3 regions of the Micromonospora sp. NBC_00898 genome follow, and region 1 is predicted to be linked to each of the others. Evidence: riboswitches for the same ligand, from Rfam matches in the RefSeq annotation. Region 1 holds a riboswitch; each other region holds the start of a gene.
What was found. Region 1 has a riboswitch for cyclic di-AMP ahead of OG799_RS26075 (coiled-coil domain-containing protein). Riboswitches for the same ligand answer to the same signal wherever they lie in the genome.
Positions count from the first base shown of each region.

Region 1 (6,121 bases):
CGGTGAGATTACCGTCGCGGCGCCCGTCGCGCGGTGACGGGAGCGCCCGGCCGCCCGGGACCCGCTGCCGTGTCGCGGGACGGTCGGGTCAGGACCCGGCGGCGGGTTCGGCGGTGAAGAGGGCGAGCAGGGCGCCGACCTGCTGGTCGGCCTCGGCCGGGTGGCGGAAATGGCCGCTCGGGTTGATCGTGTACTCGTTGCGCCGGCCCACCCGGGTGCGGCGCAGGTAGCCGCCCGCTTCCAGGTCGGCGACGATGGCCTGGGCGGCCCGCTCGGTCACCCCCACCTCGTCGGCGACGTCGCGCAGCCGGGCGGTGGGGTTGCGTGCGATGGCCAGCAGCACGTGCCCGTGGTTGGTGAGGAACGTCCAGTTCCGGCTGCTCCCGTTCTGGCCTGCTGTCGTCGCCATGTGCGTCATCGTATGGCCCTTCGTTCGGGTTTCTCGGCCCTGCCTCGCCCGGGCGGCGCGGGGGCGGCCCGGCCGCGGTGGCCGTACTCGTCCCGCGGTCAAGTCCCACTCAACGTATGAAATCCGTATCACGTAAATCTTGACGTACCTTTGCCTGCGTGTGACGGTTGGTGGCGAGGCCGCCTCCGCCGCCGGCCGGGCTGACCAGGTCGTTTCGCGCGAGGACGAGGTGAGGTAATTGACCCCGACCACTCCGGAGCAGGCGCTCGCCGAGCTGCACGCCGGAAACCAGCGGTTCGTCACCGGCGTCCCGCGCCACCCCAACCAGGACGCCGGCCACCGGGCGGCCGTCGCCGACGGTCAGCACCCCTTCGCGGTGGTCGTCGGCTGCTCCGACTCCCGGCTCGCCGCCGAGATCATCTTCGACCGTGGGCTGGGTGACCTCTTCGTGGTCCGGACCGCCGGCCACACCACGGGCCCCGAGGTGCTCGGCAGCGTCGAGTACGCCGTCACGGTGCTCGGCACGCCGCTGGTGCTGGTGCTCGGGCACGACTCCTGCGGCGCGGTGCAGGCCGCCCGGGAGGCCGTCACCACCGGCCGGGCCCCCGGCGGCCACCTCGGCGCGTTGGTCGACGCCGTGGTGCCCAGCCTGCGCCGGGCGGCGGCGGAGGGCGTAGAGGAGATCAACGGGATCGTCGACATCCACATCGCGCAGACCGTCGAGGCGCTGCTGGCCAACTCTTCCGTCCTGGCCGCTGCGGTGGCCGCCGGGCGGTGCGCGGTGGTCGGCATGTCGTACCGGCTCAGCGCGGGCGAGGCGCGGACGGTGGCCACGGTCCCGGCGGGTGCGGCAGCCGCGCCGCCACCCGCGCAGGTCGAGCGCGCCGCGCCGACCACCGTCGGCGGCTGACCTCCCTACGATCACGACGGCCGAGGGGCCGCCCCGCGGTTCGGCGGGACGGCCCCTCGGCCCGGTTGCCTCGTCGGTCAGAGCAACGACATGTGCACGTGGTCGGTGTGGTTGGACGGCCCGCTGTAGGACTTCCAACCGGTCGCCGGGAACCAGATCTGCCGATTCCAGATCACGTAGTAGATGCCGAGCCGGTCCGCGTTGCGGATCAGGAAGGCGGCGACGTTGTTGCCGTACATCCGGGTGTCGTTGTTGTGCCAGGGGGCGAACCCGCTGTTCTGCAACGACCAGTCGCAGGCCCGGCCCTTCGGATGCTCCCACGGCCCGCCGGGCCGGTAGCAGCCGACGAACCGGTTGAAGCCGGCCCGCTTGACCTCCTTGTACGCGTGCAGCGTCCGAGGCGTGATGCAGCCGGAGGTGGTGGGGTCGTTCTCGCTGCACGACTCGGGCTTCCAGTCCCCGTCGGCGGTGCGACCGGGGCCGATCCGGGCGACCGGCGAGGTGGCCGAGACCAGGCCGCCGGTGAAGCCCTTGCCGCCGACCAGGGCGAGCGCCTTCTCCGCCGCGTTCTTCTCCCGAGCCATCGCGTTCGTCAGCGTCTGCTGCGCGCGCACCTCGGCGTCGAGTGCCAGCTTGGCCTGCTCGGCGCGGGTCTTGGCCGCGTTGACCTCGGCGAGCTTCTGCGCGTTGACCATGTTCAGCTCGTCGAGGGCGGCCGCCCGCCGGACGAACGAGTCCGGGGTGTTGCTCTCCAGCAGCACGGCCACCACGCCGATGCGGCCGGTCCGGTACGACTGCGCCGCGATCTTGCTCACCTGCGGGCGCATGGCGTCCAGCTGACTCTGCGCCGCGCGTACCTCCACCGCCAGTTGGAGCTGGTGTTGCTTCGACTGCGCCAGTTTGGTCTTCGCCTGCACGTAGCCGCGGTTGGCCGCCTCGATGGCGTCGGTGATGAGCATCGGCTCGCCGTCCTCCGCGTGCCCCGAGGGGGTGGGGGGCGTCGTCGGCGCCGCGATCGCGGGGGCGGGGCCGACGACGACGGCGAACGCGGCGAGCGCGGCCACGACGGGTGTCAGCCAGCGGCGCAGGGGTGCCGTCACAGTGTTCCCTTCCGTCGACCGCCGACCGAGTTAGCTGACGGGTTCGGGACGGAAGTGGCCCCTACCGCTGGCGCGGATTCACCCCAGGTACCTGGTTCCCCGGTTCGCCGTACGGCGATTGGGCGGCGGCACCGCAGGCGCCGCTGCGCGCCTTCGGCGGTGACCGGCAGCGAGGTTACCCGAGAGGCGTGCCGAGGATCTACGTCCGTAAGCCGACTAAAGCGGTAATTCGACGGCCAGTGCCGTGACCAGCATCGCGTTTGGCGCGGACGGTCACGCTGCGGAGTGTCGCCGTACGGCGTCCGTGCTCGTCTGCGGTCCGGTCCCGCCGCCGGGTGACCCCCGCCGCCCACCCGGGCCGGCGCGAGGATCGGTTGGCCCGCGGAGGCCCGCCCCACCCAGCGGTGGGGAGTCGCTCGCCCAACAGGCGCGGATTCACAACACCCACCGCAAACCCGGCGCCGGGGCCGTGCGCGGTCCGGGCGCCCGGCGGCCTCGGTCGGCCCGGCGCCCCGGGGTTGCGGTGCCGGCACGGCGGCGTGGGTCAGGCCAGGCCGGCGCGACGGCGCCGGTACTCCTCCTCGTCGATCTCGCCACGGGCGTACCGGTCGTCGAGGATGCGGCGGGCCGAGGAGGTGCCGGTCCCGTCCCGGCCGCCGCCGGTCAGTCGGACCACCAGCCACACCAGCAGCACCAGGACCGCCAGCCCCACCAGCGACCAGATCCACATCCAGCCCATCATCGGGCCGTTCCGCATCATGGCTGCCCTCCCCGTCGTGCGAGGGTCGGCCGGTCCGACGCGCCGAGGGCTCCGGTACCGGTCGCCACCTCGACCTTACGGTGGGCGGGGCGCGGCGGAGCCGGGTCGAAAGGACCCGGCGCACGGGTCGCAGGTCCCGGTCAGCCGCGCTTCATCAGCCGGCCGACGGCGGCCATCATCTCGCTGGCCATCTCGTCGGCCCGCCCCTCGGCGGCGCCCTCGTGCATGCAGTGCCGGGCGTGCCCGTCGAGCAGGCCGAGGCCGACCTTGTCCAGGGCGGCCTGGATGGCGGAGATCTGGGTGAGCACGTCGATGCAGTAGCGGTCGTCCTCGACCATCTTCTCGATGCCGCGGACCTGGCCCTCGATGCGGCGGAGCCGGGCGAGGAGCTGGTCCTTGCTGGCGGTGTAGCCCCGGGTCGGGGTCGTCGGTGCGGTCATGAGGTCCAGGATAGCGTACCCCTCGGGGGTATGGTACGGTCCCATCGTTGCCGATACCCCCACCGGGTACAGGTAGCGGAAGAGTAGGCTGAGCACGGCGGAAGGGGAGTTGCGATGGTCACCACCACCTACCAGGTCCAGGGCATGACCTGCGGGCACTGCGTCAGCTCGGTCAGCGCCGAGGTGGGCGCGATCCCGGGCGTCAGCGACGTCCAGGTGGACCTGGCCTCCGGGCAGGTCACCGTCACCAGCGAGAGCCCGTTGGACACGGACACCGTCCGCGCCGCCGTGGACGAGGCCGGCTACGACCTCGTCGGGGCGTGACGGGTCTGAGGACCCGAAGGAACCGAGGTACCACGATGAACACGGCGACGAAGCTGAGCGGCTTCGCCCTCGGCCTCGCGGCGGTGTTCGGCGCGGCGTACGGGGTCGGCCAGGTGGCCGGCCCCGACACCCCCGCCGCCACCAGCCGCCACGATGCCACCGACGCCGGTCACACCGACGGTGACCATCCGGCCGGCGCCGCCACCACCGACCACCTGCCCGGCGGACTGCTCGTCTCCGACCGGGGCTTCACGATGCAACCGATGACCGCACCCGCCGGGGAGTTCGCCTTCCGGATCACCGGCCCGGACGGCGCGCCGGTCACCCGGTACGACGTGGCGCACGACAAGCGGATGCACCTGATCGTCGCCCGCCGCGACCTCTCCGGCTTCCGGCACGTCCACCCGGAGCTGGTCGCCGACGGCACCTGGCGGGTGGCCTCGCCGCTCGCCGGCCCCGGCGTCTGGCGGGCGTTCGCCGACTTCACGCCGGCCGGCGGGCAGCCGCTGACCCTCGGGGTCGACGTCACCGTCCCCGGTGCGCTGGACGCCCGGCCGCTGCCGGCGCCGGCCGCCAGCACCACCGTCGACGGCTACACGGTCACCCTGGCCGGCGCGCCGCAGCCCGGTCGCACCGCCGAGCTGACCCTCACCGTCAGCCGGGACGGGAAGCCCGTCACCGACCTCCAGCCCTACCTCGGGGCGTACGGGCACCTGGTGGCGCTGCGGCAGGGCGACCTGGCGTACCTGCACGTCCATCCGGACGGCGCACCCGGCGACGGGCGCACCCCGGCGGGGCCGGCGGTGACCTTCTACGCCGAGGTGCCCTCGGCCGGCAGCTACCGCCTCTACCTGGACTTCCGGCACGGCGACGCGGTGCACACCGCCGAGTTCACCGTCGTGGCCGGCGACCCGGGCGCACCGGCGACCAGCGCGCCGGCCGCCACCACCGCACCGACCGCCGACGCCGGGCACGGCGAACCCGGTCACGGGCACAATTGACAGGAGGTGCCGCGATGACATCGACCGCCAAGTCCCTGCCGGTCGCGCCGAATCTGATCGAACTCGCGATCGGCGGCATGACCTGCGCCTCCTGCGCCGCCCGGATCGAGAAGAAGCTCAACCGGATGGACGGCGTCGAGGCCACCGTCAACTACGCCACCGAGAAGGCCACCGTCCGGTACGCCGACGAGATCAGCCCGGCCGACCTGATCGCCACCGTGGAGAAGACCGGGTACACGGCCGTCGTACCGCCCCCGCCCGCGTCGGCCGGGACGGAAGCCGTCGCCGAGCCGGTGGACGAGCTGCGCGGGCTACGTACCCGGCTGTGGATGTCGGTGGCCCTCGCGGTGCCGGTGGTCCTGCTGGCCATGGTGCCGGCCTGGCAGTTCGACTACTGGCAGTGGCTGTCGCTGACCCTGGCCGGCCCGGTCGTGGTCTACGGCGGGCTGCCGTTCCACCGGGCCGCGTGGATCAACCTGCGACACGGCGCGGCCACCATGGACACCCTGGTGTCGCTGGGCACCCTGGCCGCGTTCGGCTGGTCGCTCTGGGCGCTCTTCCTCGGCGATGCCGGCATGCCCGGGATGACCCACCCGTTCCGCTTCGACATCACCCGCACCGACGGCGCCGGCAACATCTACCTGGAGGCGGCGGCCGGGGTGACCGTCTTCATCCTCGCCGGCCGCTACTTCGAGGCCCGCTCCAAGCGGACCGCCGGCGCCGCCCTGCGCGCCCTGCTGGAACTGGGCGCCAAGGACGTCGCGGTGCTCCGCGGCGACCAGGAACTCCGCGTCCCGGTCGACCAGCTCGCGGTGGGGGACCGGTTCGTGGTCCGTCCCGGCGAGAAGGTCGCCACCGACGGCGTGGTCGAGGAGGGCAGCTCGGCGGTCGACGCCAGCATGCTCACCGGCGAGTCGGTGCCGGTGGAGGTCCGGCCGGGTGACACCGTGGTCGGCGCGACCGTCAACGCGGGCGGCCGGCTGGTCGTCCGGGCCACCCGGATCGGCGGGGACACCCAGCTCGCCCAGATGGCGAAGCTGGTCGAGGCGGCGCAGACCGGCAAGGCGGTCGTGCAGCGGCTCGCCGACCGGATCTCCGGGGTCTTCGTGCCGATCGTGATCGCCCTGGCCGTCGGCACCCTCGGCTGGTGGCTCGGCACCGGGGCGGGGCCGACCGC
Region 1 covers NZ_CP108775.1:5,369,605-5,375,725, reverse strand. Annotated here, with positions in the region: gene OG799_RS26085 (helix-turn-helix transcriptional regulator) at 89-418, opposite strand; gene OG799_RS26080 (carbonic anhydrase) at 648-1,319, shown strand; gene OG799_RS26075 (coiled-coil domain-containing protein) at 1,397-2,419, opposite strand; cyclic di-AMP (ydaO/yuaA leader) riboswitch at 2,424-2,554, opposite strand; gene OG799_RS26070 (SHOCT domain-containing protein) at 2,964-3,179, opposite strand; gene OG799_RS26065 (metal-sensitive transcriptional regulator) at 3,320-3,619, opposite strand; gene OG799_RS26060 (heavy-metal-associated domain-containing protein) at 3,734-3,943, shown strand; gene OG799_RS26055 (hypothetical protein) at 3,979-4,944, shown strand; gene OG799_RS26050 (heavy metal translocating P-type ATPase) at 4,959-6,121, shown strand, end outside.

Region 2 (6,121 bases), 2.2 Mb from region 1:
ACGCGGCCCTCGTCGCGGTGCTCCGGCGGGTGCTGGACCGGCCCGCGCCGGGCGCGACCCGGGCCGGCGACGGCCCGGTGGCCGGGGTGGGAACAGCCGGATAACGGGCAACCCGGGCGGGCGGCCTCCCGGACCGGCATGGCCCCGGCGCGGGCTGCGACGCCGGCCCGTACCCTCATTCAGCCACCGTGCCCGCCGCCCGGACCACAGGAGTTGCCGCGTTGACCGACCAGACCACCCTGGAACGGGAGATGGCCGCCGAACAGCGACATCTCGACCAGGTGTACGCCCGGCTGGCGGAGCTGCGCCGGTCGGCCGCCGACGCCGAGCGGGAGGGCTACCGGCTGGCCCGGGTGGGCAACTTCGGGGCGCTGGTCGAACGGGACGCGATGGTCTTCCACGCCGCGCGGCGCCGGCACGCGCTGGACGCCGAGCACGAGGGGCTGGTCTTCGGCCGGCTCGACCTGCGTACCCGGCAGGTGCTGCACGTCGGGCGGCTCGGGGTGCGCGGCGAGCACGCCGAAACCCTGGTGGTGGACTGGCGGGCGCCGGCCGCGGCGGCCTTCTACCAGGCGACGCCGGCGGAGCCGATGGGCGTGGTGCGGCGGCGCACCATCCAGTCCTCGGCCGAGAAGGTGACCCGGATCGAGGACGACCTGCTGGACCCGGAGTCGGCGCCGGCGGACATGGCGGTGGTGGGCGACGGGGCGCTGCTGGCCACCCTGTCGCGGGCCACCGGGCGCGGCATGCGGGACATCGTCGCGACCATCCAGCGGGAGCAGGACGAGGCGATCCGCTCCCCCGGCTCGGGCGTCACGATCGTCTCCGGCGGCCCGGGCACCGGCAAGACGGCGGTGGCGCTGCACCGGGCGGCGTACCTGCTCTACTCCGACCGCAGCCGGTACGCCGGCGGCGGCATCCTGGTCGTCGGTCCGTCGAGTGTCTTCGTGGAGTACATCGCCTCGGTGCTGCCCTCGCTCGGCGAGGAGACGGCCACCCTGCACTCGCTCGGCTCGCTCTTCCCGGGCATGTCGGCGACCCGGACGGACCCGCCGGAGGTGGCGGCGGTCAAGGGGTCGCTGCGGATGCGCCGGGTGCTGGAGCGGGCGGTCCGGGACACCGTGCCGGACGCGCCGGCCGAGCTGCGGCTGCTCTACCGGGGCGAGCTGCTCCGGCTGGAGCGCCGGGAGCTGGACGGCATCCGGGACCGGGCGCTGCCCCGGGGGGCGCGCCGCAACGAGGTGCGCCGGGCCGGCTTCGACGGGGTCCTGGCGACGCTGTACGCCCAGGCTCGCCAGCTGCGGGTCGGCCGGCTGCCGGAGCAGCGCGCCTTCGAGGACGAGATCATCGACCGGCCGGAGTTCCGGGAGTTCCTGAAGGCCTGGTGGCCCCGGCTGCACCCCCGGCACGTGCTCGGCTGGCTGGCCCGGCCGGAGCGGCTGCGCCGGTACGCCGGCGGCATCCTCGCCGGCAGCGAGATCCGGCTGCTGACGGAGGCGTACCGGAGCCTGGACACCGCGGGGCTGACCATCGCGGACATCGCGCTGCTCGACGAACTGGACGCGCTGCTCGGCAAGCCGATGCGGCCGGCGAAGGCGAAGCGTGACCCGTTCCAGCTCGCCGGCGGGGTCCGCGAGCTGACCACCTTCGCCGACCGGCAGCGGGCCGCCCGGGCCGCGGCCCGGGAGCGGCCGGAGGACTACCGGGAGTACGCGCACGTGGTGGTCGACGAGGCGCAGGACGTCTCGCCGATGCAGTGGCGCATGATCGGCCGGCGCGGCCGGTTGGCCTCCTGGACGGTGGTGGGCGATCCGGCGCAGACCGCCTGGACCGGCGATCCGGAGGAGCTGACCCGGGCCCGCGACCAGGCGCTGGGGCGCCGCCGCCGGCACCAGTTCACGCTGACCACCAACTACCGCAACTCGGCGGAGATCTTCGCGGTAGCGGCGGCTGAGATCCGCCGGCTCTACCCGGACCTGCCGCTGCCCACCGCGGTGCGCTCCACCGGGGTCGAGCCGGTCGAGCGGACCGTGCCGGCCGCCGAACTGGCGACGGCCGCCGTGGCGGCGGCCGGGACCCTGCTGGCCGAGGTGGAGGGGACGGTCGGGGTGATCACGCCGGTGCCGCGCCGGGACGAGGTGGCCGGCTGGCTCGGCGACCTGGGCGGCTCCCGGCTCCAGGTGGTGACGAGCCTGCAGGCCAAGGGCATGGAGTACGACGGGGTCGTGCTGGTCGCGCCGAGCGAGATCCGGGCGGATCCGGGTTCCGGCGTACGGACCCTGTACGTGGCGCTGTCCCGGGCGACGCAGCGGCTCACCACCGTCGACCCGCTGGGCTGAGCGGGGCTTCGACCGCGAGGGGGCGGATGCCGGCCGCTCAGTTGCATACATAGCGATGTGAACATAGATTGGGCCCGGCCGGGGCGAGGGCGAAAGGGTGTGGGCGTGGGCGCAGGTCATGACCACAGCGGGGCGGTGACCAACGCCGCGTACCGCCACCGGGGCCGGCTCTGGGCCGCGTTCGGGCTGCTCACCGCCCTGATGCTGGTCGAGGCGGTCGCCGCCTTCACGACCGGCTCGCTGGCCCTGCTCTCGGACGCCGGGCACATGTTCACCGACGTGCTGGGCATCGGCATGGCCCTCGCGGCAATCACCGCCACCCGGCACGCCGACACCGACCCGCAGCGCACCTTCGGGCTCTACCGGCTGGAGGTGCTGGCCGCCCTGGCCAACGCGGTGCTGCTCGGCGCGGTCGCGGTCTACGTGCTGGTCGAGGCGGTACGCCGGTTCGGCGAGCCGCCGGAGGTCCTCGCCGGTCCCATGCTCGCGGTGGCGGTGCTCGGCCTGCTGGCCAACATCGCCGCGTTCGCCCTGCTGCGTACCGGGGCGCAGGAGAGCATCAACCTGCGCGGCGCGTACCTGGAGGTGCTCGGCGACCTGCTCGGCTCGCTCGGGGTGATCGGCGCCGCGCTGGTCATCGCGCTCACCGACTGGTGGTGGGCGGACCCCCTGGTCGCGGTCGCGATCGGGCTGTTCATCCTGCCCCGCACCTGGCGGCTGGGGCGGGCCGCGGTGCGCATCCTCGTGCAGGCCGCCCCGGAGCACCTCCAGGTGACCGCGGTGCACGACCGGCTGGCCGCGGTGCCCGGCGTCGCCGAGGTGCACGACCTGCACGTCTGGACGCTGACCTCCGGCATGGAGGTGGCCTCGGCACACCTGACCATGGCGCCGGACGCCGAGGTGGGCACCGTGCTGGCGGCCGCGCGGGCGGCCCTGCACGAGGACTTCCGGATCGACCACGCCACGTTGCAGATCGAGCCCGGAGCGTCATCCGGGGCTTGTGGTGCGGTCGAGTGGTAGTTAGGACAAACTTAAATCAAAGTGGGTATTGTGCGCTAATGCCGGTTTTGCTCCCGGCTGCGGCCTTCGCTCACCGGGCCGAGCCGGAGCACCACCGGTAGGCTCGGCCCCGGCCTCCGCCGGGCGGCGCCCTCCGGCGCCTGCGGTGGCCGCCGCCTAATCGCCGCCCGCGGCGAACCGGGGAACCATGTTCGTGGGGTGCATCCGCGCCAGCGGTAGGGATCTTCCGTCCCGAACCCGTCAGCTAACCCGGTCGGCGGCTGACGGAAGGAAAGTGAATGCCAGCAGTGGCACCTGTACGACGGACGGCCGCCCGGTTGGCGGCCCTGCTCGTCGCGACGCTCGCGCTTGGCGTCGCCGCCGTGCCGGTCGGCCCCGCCTCGGCGGCGCCCCGGGCCGGCCTGCTCGCCGCCGCTCCCGGCGACGACGAGGGCGGCACCCCGGCGCTGCGCGCCCAACTCGACGCGGCCAGCAAGGGCTGGCTGGACGCGAAGGCCGCGCTGGCCCGCTCGGTCGGCCGGCAGAAGCAGCTCACCGACCAGCTCACCACGATCAACGCCGAGCTGAGCGTCCGCGACACCAAGGTCGGCGAGATCGCCGGCGTGGCGTACCGGACCGGACGGCTCGGCACCGCTGGGGCGCTGCTCAACAGCGACAGCCCGGAAGGCTTCCTGGACCGCGCCGCCGCGCTGGGCCAGGTCGCCGCCCACGAGGACCGGGCGCTGCGCGACCTGATCGACACCCGGGACCGGGCGACGACCACCCGGACCGCGCTGGACGCCGAGATCCAGGAACAGCGCAAGCAGGTCGCGGTGATGGCCAAGCGCAAGCAGCAGGCCGAGCGCGCGCTGGAGGTGGCGAACGACCGCGCGAGCAGCGGCGGCTCGGCCCGCGGCACGTCCACCGCGAACGCCACCCCGGCACCGCGCAACTCCGACGGCTCCTGGCCGCCCGAGTCGTGCAGCGTCGACGACCCCACCCCGGCCGACGGCTGCATCACCCCGCGCACCCTGCACGCGCTCAACCAGGCCAAGGCGGCCGGGTTCACCCGGTACGTCTCCTGCCACCGGCCCAGCGGGTCGGGTGAGCACCCCAAGGGCCGGGCGTGCGACTTCGCCGCGCAGTCCGACGGCTTCGGCGGGGTCGCCACCGGCGGCGACCGGACGTACGGCAACAACCTGTCCGCCTACTTCATCCGCAACGCCGACGCGCTGGCCGTGCTCTACGTGATCTGGTTCAAGCAGATCTGGCTGCCCAGCAGCGGCTGGAAGGCGTACAGCGGGGGCAACGGCGACCCGTCCAGCGACCACACCAACCACGTGCACCTGTCGGTCTACTGAGCGAGCGGGGTGGCCCGTCGCCGCACGGGCCACCCCGGCTACGTCCGCCGACGTACGCCGGATGTCGCCGCCGGCCCCACGACGCGGCCGGGCCGCCGGACCAGCATGGTCGGCATGAGTCGACTCGCCCCCGCCAGCCGCAAGGCCCTGCTGACCCTGCACCTGGTCACCGCGCTGGGTTGGCTCGGCGCGGACCTGGTGCTGCTCACCCTGGGCGTCGCCGGGCTGCGCGGCGCCGACCCCGCGGTGGTCTACCCCACCGCGGGGCTGGTCGTCACCTACCTCTTCGCGCCGCTGAGCGTCGTGGTCTGGCTGGTCGGGGTGGTGAGTTCGCTGCTCACCCCGTGGGGGCTGCTGCGCTGGCGGTGGGTGCTGGTCAAGTTCGCGCTCACCACCGTGATGCTCGGCCTGGTCCTGCTGCTGCTGACGCCCCGGATCCGGGAGCTCGGCGCGCTGGGCGCCGCCGCCTCCACCCACCACCGGGTGGACCTGGTCGTCGCCCCAGCGGTCTCCAGCACGCTGCTGCTGATCGCCACCGTGCTCTCCACCTACAAGCCGTGGGGCCGGCTGCGCCCCGCCACCCCGGCCCGCCGCCGCCCGGCGGCCGCCGCGCCCCGGTCCTGACCGACCGCCGTCGGACCGCGACCCGGGCTGCAGCCAACGGGTCAGCCCGGGCGGACGCGGCCGGCCGTGCCGGCGGTCAGCTCTCGGCGGGGGCGTCCGGGCCGCGGTCCAGCGCCGCACCGAGCCGGCTGGCCAGCCCGAGGTGGGCCGCCCGGGCCTGCCGGAAGGCGTACCCGAACAGGGGCGCCGGCGCGGAGAGGGTGATCTCGACGTCGATCCGCGTCACGCCGCCCGGCTCGTCCCGCAGCCGGGTGTGGTTGCGGACGGTGGTGGCGGGGCGCTGCCGGGCTACGGTCACCACCTCGTCCTCGCTCGCGATCAGCACGTCGGCCTGGTAGGTGACCGGGAAGCGCAGCGGCCCGACCGCCAGCCGGTCGGTGATCGCGTAGCTGGCCAGGGCGCCCGGGTGGGGCGGCAGCCGGCGCACGCCGACGATCAGCGGGTGCAGCTCACCCTGGCGGCTCAGGTCGCCGAGAAGCGCGACCGCCTCGGCCCGCGTACAGCGCGCCTGCACGGTGTAGCTGAACGTCTCGCGGCTGAGCACACCGTCCCCCTCGCCGTCGGCGGTCCGCACGATCGTCCCGTACCTGGAGCGGGCTGGCAACGCTCCGCATGACGCGGGGCGCGCGGGGAATCCGGGCCTCCGGATTCGAGGAGGCGGCGCGCATGGACGGGTACGGCGGATGACCGGCCGACCTGTACCGGCGGTTCGCCGCCGACCTGGGCGCCAACGGCAGCCGGGTGGTGGTGGACCTGGCCGGCGGGCGGCCGAACGATGACGCTGCGGGTGCTGGTCAC
Region 2 covers NZ_CP108775.1:213,363-219,483, reverse strand. Annotated here, with positions in the region: gene OG799_RS01070 (alpha/beta fold hydrolase) at 1-104, shown strand, start outside; gene OG799_RS01065 (HelD family protein) at 222-2,339, shown strand; gene OG799_RS01060 (cation diffusion facilitator family transporter) at 2,445-3,359, shown strand; cyclic di-AMP (ydaO/yuaA leader) riboswitch at 3,503-3,634, shown strand; gene OG799_RS01055 (coiled-coil domain-containing protein) at 3,638-4,699, shown strand; gene OG799_RS01050 (hypothetical protein) at 4,814-5,323, shown strand; gene OG799_RS01045 (SRPBCC family protein) at 5,400-5,897, opposite strand; gene OG799_RS01040 (5'/3'-nucleotidase SurE) at 6,099-6,121, shown strand, end outside.
Region 2: another riboswitch for cyclic di-AMP. It lies ahead of OG799_RS01055 (coiled-coil domain-containing protein); the one in region 1 lies ahead of OG799_RS26075 (coiled-coil domain-containing protein).

Region 3 (6,121 bases), 500 kb from region 1:
GGTCGGCGCTCGCCGGGTCGTACACCGTCTGCTCACCCTGGTCGCGGCCGTAGCGGTCGGCGCCGGACTCGTCGCCGCGCCCGCGCACGCGGCCCCTTCGGTCGACGAGATCGAGGCGCAGATCGACAAGCAGTGGGAGCAGTTGGAGCCCACCATCGAGGGCTACAACAAGATCCGCGCCCAGCTGAAGGTCAACCAGAAGAAGTCCGCGGACCTGCAGAAGAAGATGGCGCCGCTGGAGCTGCAGTCCGCGCTCGCCATGAACCGGGTCGGCGACCTGGCCTCCCGCTACTACATGCAGGGTCCGTCCCAGGAGGTCGGCGCTCTGCTGGTCGACGCCAAGCCCGGGACGCTCGCCGAGCAGCTCACCATCCTCGACCGGCTGGCCGCCGAGCAGCGCAAGCAGGTCGCCGGGGTGCTCGCCATCCGCGACAAGTACAACCGCGAGAAGCAGAAGCTGGACGCGCTGATCGCCACACAGGTCAAGCAGCGCGACGAGATGGCGGCGAAGAAGAAGCAGATCGACGCCGAGATCAAGCGGCTCACCGCCTCGCTGCCGAAGACCACGGTGAAGGTGGCGGGCTGTCCGACCATCAACGGCGTGGTCAGCAGCGCCGCGCAGACCGCCATCCGGGTCGCCTGCCAGCAGGTCGGTGACCCGTACGTCTGGGGCGCCACCGGGCCGAACTCGTTCGACTGCTCCGGCCTGACCCAGTACGCCTACAAGGCGGCGGGCATCTCCCTGACCCACTTCACCGGCGCCCAGTGGAACGAGGGCAGGGCCGTCTCCCGCACCGACGCCCGCCCCGGTGACCTGGTGTTCTTCTACAGCGACCTGCACCATGTGGGCCTCTACCTCGGCAACGGCCTGATGGTGCACGCGCCCCGGACCGGCAAGCCGGTCCAGGTGACGCAGGTGAACTACATGCCGGTGGCCGGCTACCGCCGGGTCACCTGATCCGATCCGACGACGAAGGCCCCCGGTCAGCTGACCGGGGGCCTTCGTCGTGCCGCCGGGGACTACTCTGGTGAACCCACCGCCGCCGGCAGGATGAGCACGTCGTCCAGGTTGGCGAACATCACCCGGTGACCGAACTGCATCTGCACGTACTGGTTCTCGCCCCGGACCACGGTCCGGTCGCCGGGGGCGGAGCCGTCGAAGGAGACCGCCCGGTAGTACTCGCCCGGGAGGACGCCGCCGAGTGCGTACCGCTGGCCCGCCGCGAAGGTGTACTGCAACGGCGAGATGGTCTGGTACGGGATGGTGGCCGGGTAGGCCGCCCGCTCCGGGTAGGCCCGGCCGTACACCGGGATGGTGGCCTTGCCCGGCTTGGGCGTCACCACGAAGCCCTGCGCCCACTTGGCCGTGGGGGCCGACGCCGGGTTGAGGAACCAGGCCTTCTGGCCGAGGTACCAGATCGCGGTCCAGTCACCCTGGACCTCGGCGAGGGCGTACGTCTGGCCGGCCGAGGCGCGGGCGCCGTGGTCGGAGATGTACATGGTGTCCGGCGTGCCGTTCGGCCGCAGGCCGCGATCGTTGACCAGCGGGGCGGACTCGCTCGGGGCGGTGTGCAGGATGACCGAGGAGGAGCCGCGCAGCGGGCACGGCACCGCCGGCGGCGTGGGCTTCGGCACGCCGGGCGGCTGCTGGTTGCAGCCGAGGAACGCCGGGCGGTTGGTGGCGTAGTCCGGGTCGATGGTGACCAGGCCGGTGTGCGGCGTGCCGGTCGACTGGAACGGCGCCTTCATCAGGTCGAAGTAGTGCGACCAGTCCCAGTACGGGCCCGGGTCCCAGTGCATCCCGGCCACGTTCCCGGGGAGGATGCCCGGCACGTTGTCGTGGCCCAGGATGTGCTGCCGGTCCAGCGGGATCTGGAAGCGCAGGGCCAGGTGGCGGACCAGCTTGGCCGAGGTCCGGTACATCGCCTCGGTGTACCAGGTGCCGTGCCCGGCGAAGCCCTCGTGCTCGATGCCGATGGACTTGGCGTTGACGTACCAGTTGCCGGCGTGCCAACCGACGTCCTTGGCCTTGATGTGCTGGGCGACGTAGCCGTCCACCGAGCGCAGCGTGTAGTGCCAGCCCAGGTAGGTCTTGTCCTGCACGAGCTTCACGCTCGGGCCGAAGTAACCCTCGGTGTCGTGGATGACGATGTACTCGATCTTCTGCTGGGCGGGCCGCTCGCCGAGGTCGTGGTTGCCGTAGTCGCCGGAGTTCGGGCCGTACTTCTCGTACGGCGCGGGGATCCACTCACAGGCCAGGCGGACCGGGCACTCCAGCCCGTCCGGCCGTTCGGCGCGGCGCAGTCCGAGCTTGTGCAGCCCGGACTCGTCCGGCGTCACCGCGGTGGCGGCGAGGGTGACCCGCTGGCCGTCGTCGGTGGTCCGGCTGGCGCCCTGGCCGATCTGGTCGTACACCTCGTCGGCGAAGGCCGCCGCGGCGTCCTCGGTGTCCGCGCCGGAGTAGCGGGCCACCGCGCCGTACCAGGCCGCCGGGTCGCTGCCGGCGCCGACCGGCGCGGCCAGTTCTTTCTGGTACGACGCCAGCAGCGCCGCCCCGCCGCGGATGTTGGCCGCTGCGTCGGTGCGCAGCGTCTCCTCGGCCGCCCCGGTGAGCGCGGCGGCGGCGTCGAGGGTCTGCAGGGAGGCCTGCGGCAGGAGGTCCCCCGGGGTGGCCGCCGCTGCGGTGTCGACGACCAGGGGCCGGGACTCGTCGCCCCGGGGGTCCTCGTTCTCGTCGACGTGTGCGCTGGACGGCGTGGCGGCGACCTGTTCGGCGTCGGTCAGGTGCATCGGCCCATAGCCGCCGCTGGTGCTGGGCTGGCCGGGGTGGGTGTCCCAGCGGGATTCCAGGTACGACACGCCGAGCAGGACGCTCTCCGGCACGCCGTACTCGGCTGCTGCGGCGGCGTACTGCTGTTGGCGGTCGGTGGGTCCGGTCGGCCCGGCGTCGGGTTCGGCGGCGACGGGTCCGGTGGTGAGGAGAACGGTGGCCGCCGCCACGGCGGCGGCGAGCAGAGCTCGTCTGGTTGGGGGCACTGGCGAACGGAGCATGGAACCTCCAGATCGGGCGGAAGTCACTGCGTGCTCACCCTCGCCCCACGCATGGCGCTGGGTCAATACCTTTCCCCGTGATGATGTTGAGTGAAGGAAACCTTCACCGCGCCGATCGCCGGGAACTTCGGTACGGAGTGTCACGGCGTCGTGGGTTGCGGATCGATAACGGAGATCTCTACTCTGGTCAATCGTCGACCGATGTATGCACCGCCCAACCGGGGTGGTGACGGTCCGACACCGCCGAGTCGCCTCCGGGCGAGCCGGGGAACCAGGTACCTGGGGTGAATCCGCGACACTGCGGTAGGGCGGCTCCCTTCCCGTCCGAACCCGTCAGCTAACCCGGTAGGCGGTCAGCGAAGAAGGAGTACGGAAGCCCGGTGGCACACCATGCCCCGCGGCGACCGTCGGTCCGGTCGGTCGACCGGACGACGGCTGCGCCGCGTCCACGCTGGTCCCGCTTCACCACCGCACTCGCCGCACTGGCCGGCACCGCCGTCATCCTGACCGGCGGCGCCACGGCGGCGCACGCCGACCCGTCGGTCGCCGAGATCGAGCGCCAGATCGACCAGGACTGGAACAAGCTCGAACCGATCATCGAGCAGCACAACGCCACCCGTCAGGACCTCGCCGTCAAGCGGAAGCAGGCCGACGCGCTGGCCAAGCAGATCGCCCCGCTGCAGCTCCAGGTCGACCTCGCCATGGGTCAGGTCAGCGGCCTCGCCGCCGACGCGTACAAGGGCGAGCAGCTGTCGACGGTGAACGCGCTGCTGGGCAGTCGCTCCCCGGCCGACGTGGTCAACAACCTCGAACTGCTCGACCGCTTCGCCCACCGTCAGCAGCAGCAGGTGAGTTCCGTCGTCGAGCTTCGCGACCAGCTGGCCGCCAAGAAGAAGCCGCTGGACGAGATGGTCGCCCAGCTGGCCCGCACCGAGGCCCAGCTCGCGGCGAAGAAGAAGCTGATCAACGCCGAGATCGCCAAGCTGGACAAGCTCCGGCTCAAGGTCTACGGCAACGGTGGCGGCGGCCCGCTGCGGCCCGCGCCCTGCCCGTCCGGCTATCCGGGCGGCCCGGCCGGCATCGCGGTCAAATTCGCCTGCGCCCAGATCGGCAAGATCTACGTCTGGGGCGCCGCCGGCCCGGACCACTACGACTGCTCCGGCCTGACCATGGCCGCCTGGGCCAAGGCCGGCGTGTCGCTCCCGCACAACGCCCGCCAGCAGCACGACGTCACCCGCCGGGTGAGCCGGAGCGAGCTGCGCCCTGGCGACCTGGTCTTCTACTACAGCGACCTGCACCACGTCGCGATGTACGTCGGCGGTGGCTGGGTGGTGCACGCCTCCCAGTCCGGCAAGCCGATCACGATGAAACGCGTCGACGACGGCCAGATCAACAGCTACGGCCGACCGGGCTGATCCGCCGGAAGGGGCTCCCGCGCCATGGGGGCCCCTTCGCCGTCAGCGGGTCGGCCAGGTGCGCCAGTTCTGCCAGGACCGGCTCGGCGTCGGACCGCGCTGCCCCTGGTAGCGGGAGCCGTAGACCGCCGAGCCGTACGGGTGCTCGGCGGGCGAGGAGAGCCGGAAGATGCAGAGCTGACCGATCTTCATCCCCGGCCAGAGAGTGATCGGCAGGTTCGCCACGTTGGAGAGCTCCAGCGTGACGTGGCCGGAGAAGCCCGGGTCGATGAAGCCGGCGGTGGAGTGGGTGAGCAGCCCGAGCCGACCCAGTGAGCTCTTCCCTTCGAGGCGGCCGGCGAGCTGGTCGCCCAGTGAGATCACCTCGAGCGTCGACGCGAGCACGAACTCGCCCGGGTGCAGCACGAACGGCTCGCCCTCGGGCACCTCGACCATCGAGGTCAGGTCGTCCTGCTGGACCGCCGGGTCGATGTGCGTGTAGAGGTGGTTGTTGAAGACCCGGAATAGCTTGTCCAGGCGTACGTCGATGCTGGACGGTTGCACCAGCGTGGGCTCGAACGGCTCCAGCGCGAGCGTGCCCACCTTGATCTCGGAGACCAGGTCGCGGTCGGAGAGCAGCATCCGAACACCATAGCGACCGGTACGGGTGACCTGCGTGTCGGACTGCGCGTTCGTACGTGTGTTCGATAGAATGTCGGCATGGCTTCCTGGTCCGAATTCGCCGCCGACGAGCCCCGCCTCGCCGACGAGATCCGCCTTCTCATGCAGCAGTACGGGCCGGGCTTTGGCTATCTCGCCACGGTCCGCGCCGACGGCGGCCCCCGCGTCCACCCGGTCTCGCCGGTCATCACCGACGAGGGGCTCTTCTGCTTCGTCCTCGACTCGCCCAAGCGCCGCGACCTCGAACGCGACGGCCGCTACGCGCTGCACTCGTTCCCGCCCGAGGAACGCGACGACGAGGCGTACGTGGCCGGCCGCGCCCGGCCGGTCACCGACCAGGCCCGGGTGGCCCGGGTCGCCGAGATCGGCCGGGCCGCGCCGCAGGTCGACTGGCGGCTGTTCGAGTTCACCGTCGACGTGGCCATGCTGACCCGGCGCGACCAGGGCGGCGCGGCCGATCCGGTCGACGGTTCCGCGGCGCCGGCGGTGCAGGTCTGGTTCGATCCGCGGGCGGGCGCGCCCGCGCGCCGGGTCGGCGCCACCGCAACGGAGGGCCGGCGCGGCCGGCACGGGTTCGACACCCGCCGTCCGGCCGCCTGAGGCAGCGGAAACGCCGGTGCCGGCCCCGTCCGAGGACGGAGCCGGCACCGAGTCGCCGTACGGCTGCGTTACGCCGCGCGGTAGGCGTTCCACGCGGTCAGCATGCGGCTCGCCTGACCAGGGGTGAACTGGTACATGCACGAGTCGTAGGTGTAGTCCATGAAGTTTGTGATCGGGTCCAGGCCGGCCGTGGTGCAGGTGTCCCGCCCGGTCGGGCACTGGAACGCCGGCGACGACTCCGCCGGGGTGTCGGAGACGCTGTCACCCGAGCCGGAGCAGCCACCCTGGAAGGTGTGGTAGAGGTTCAGCCAGTGGCCGACCTCGTGGGTGCCGGTGTCGCCCTGGTTGTAGTTGGTGGCGGTGCCACCCGGCAGCGACTCGTTCAGTGCGACGAC
Region 3 covers NZ_CP108775.1:5,867,127-5,873,247, reverse strand. Annotated here, with positions in the region: gene OG799_RS28550 (NlpC/P60 family protein) at 1-958, shown strand, start outside; gene OG799_RS28545 (N-acetylmuramoyl-L-alanine amidase) at 1,021-3,051, opposite strand; cyclic di-AMP (ydaO/yuaA leader) riboswitch at 3,283-3,418, shown strand; gene OG799_RS28540 (NlpC/P60 family protein) at 3,432-4,466, shown strand; gene dcd (dCTP deaminase) at 4,509-5,087, opposite strand; gene OG799_RS28530 (pyridoxamine 5'-phosphate oxidase family protein) at 5,166-5,726, shown strand; gene OG799_RS28525 (zinc metalloprotease) at 5,795-6,121, opposite strand, start outside.
Region 3: another riboswitch for cyclic di-AMP. It lies ahead of OG799_RS28540 (NlpC/P60 family protein); the one in region 1 lies ahead of OG799_RS26075 (coiled-coil domain-containing protein).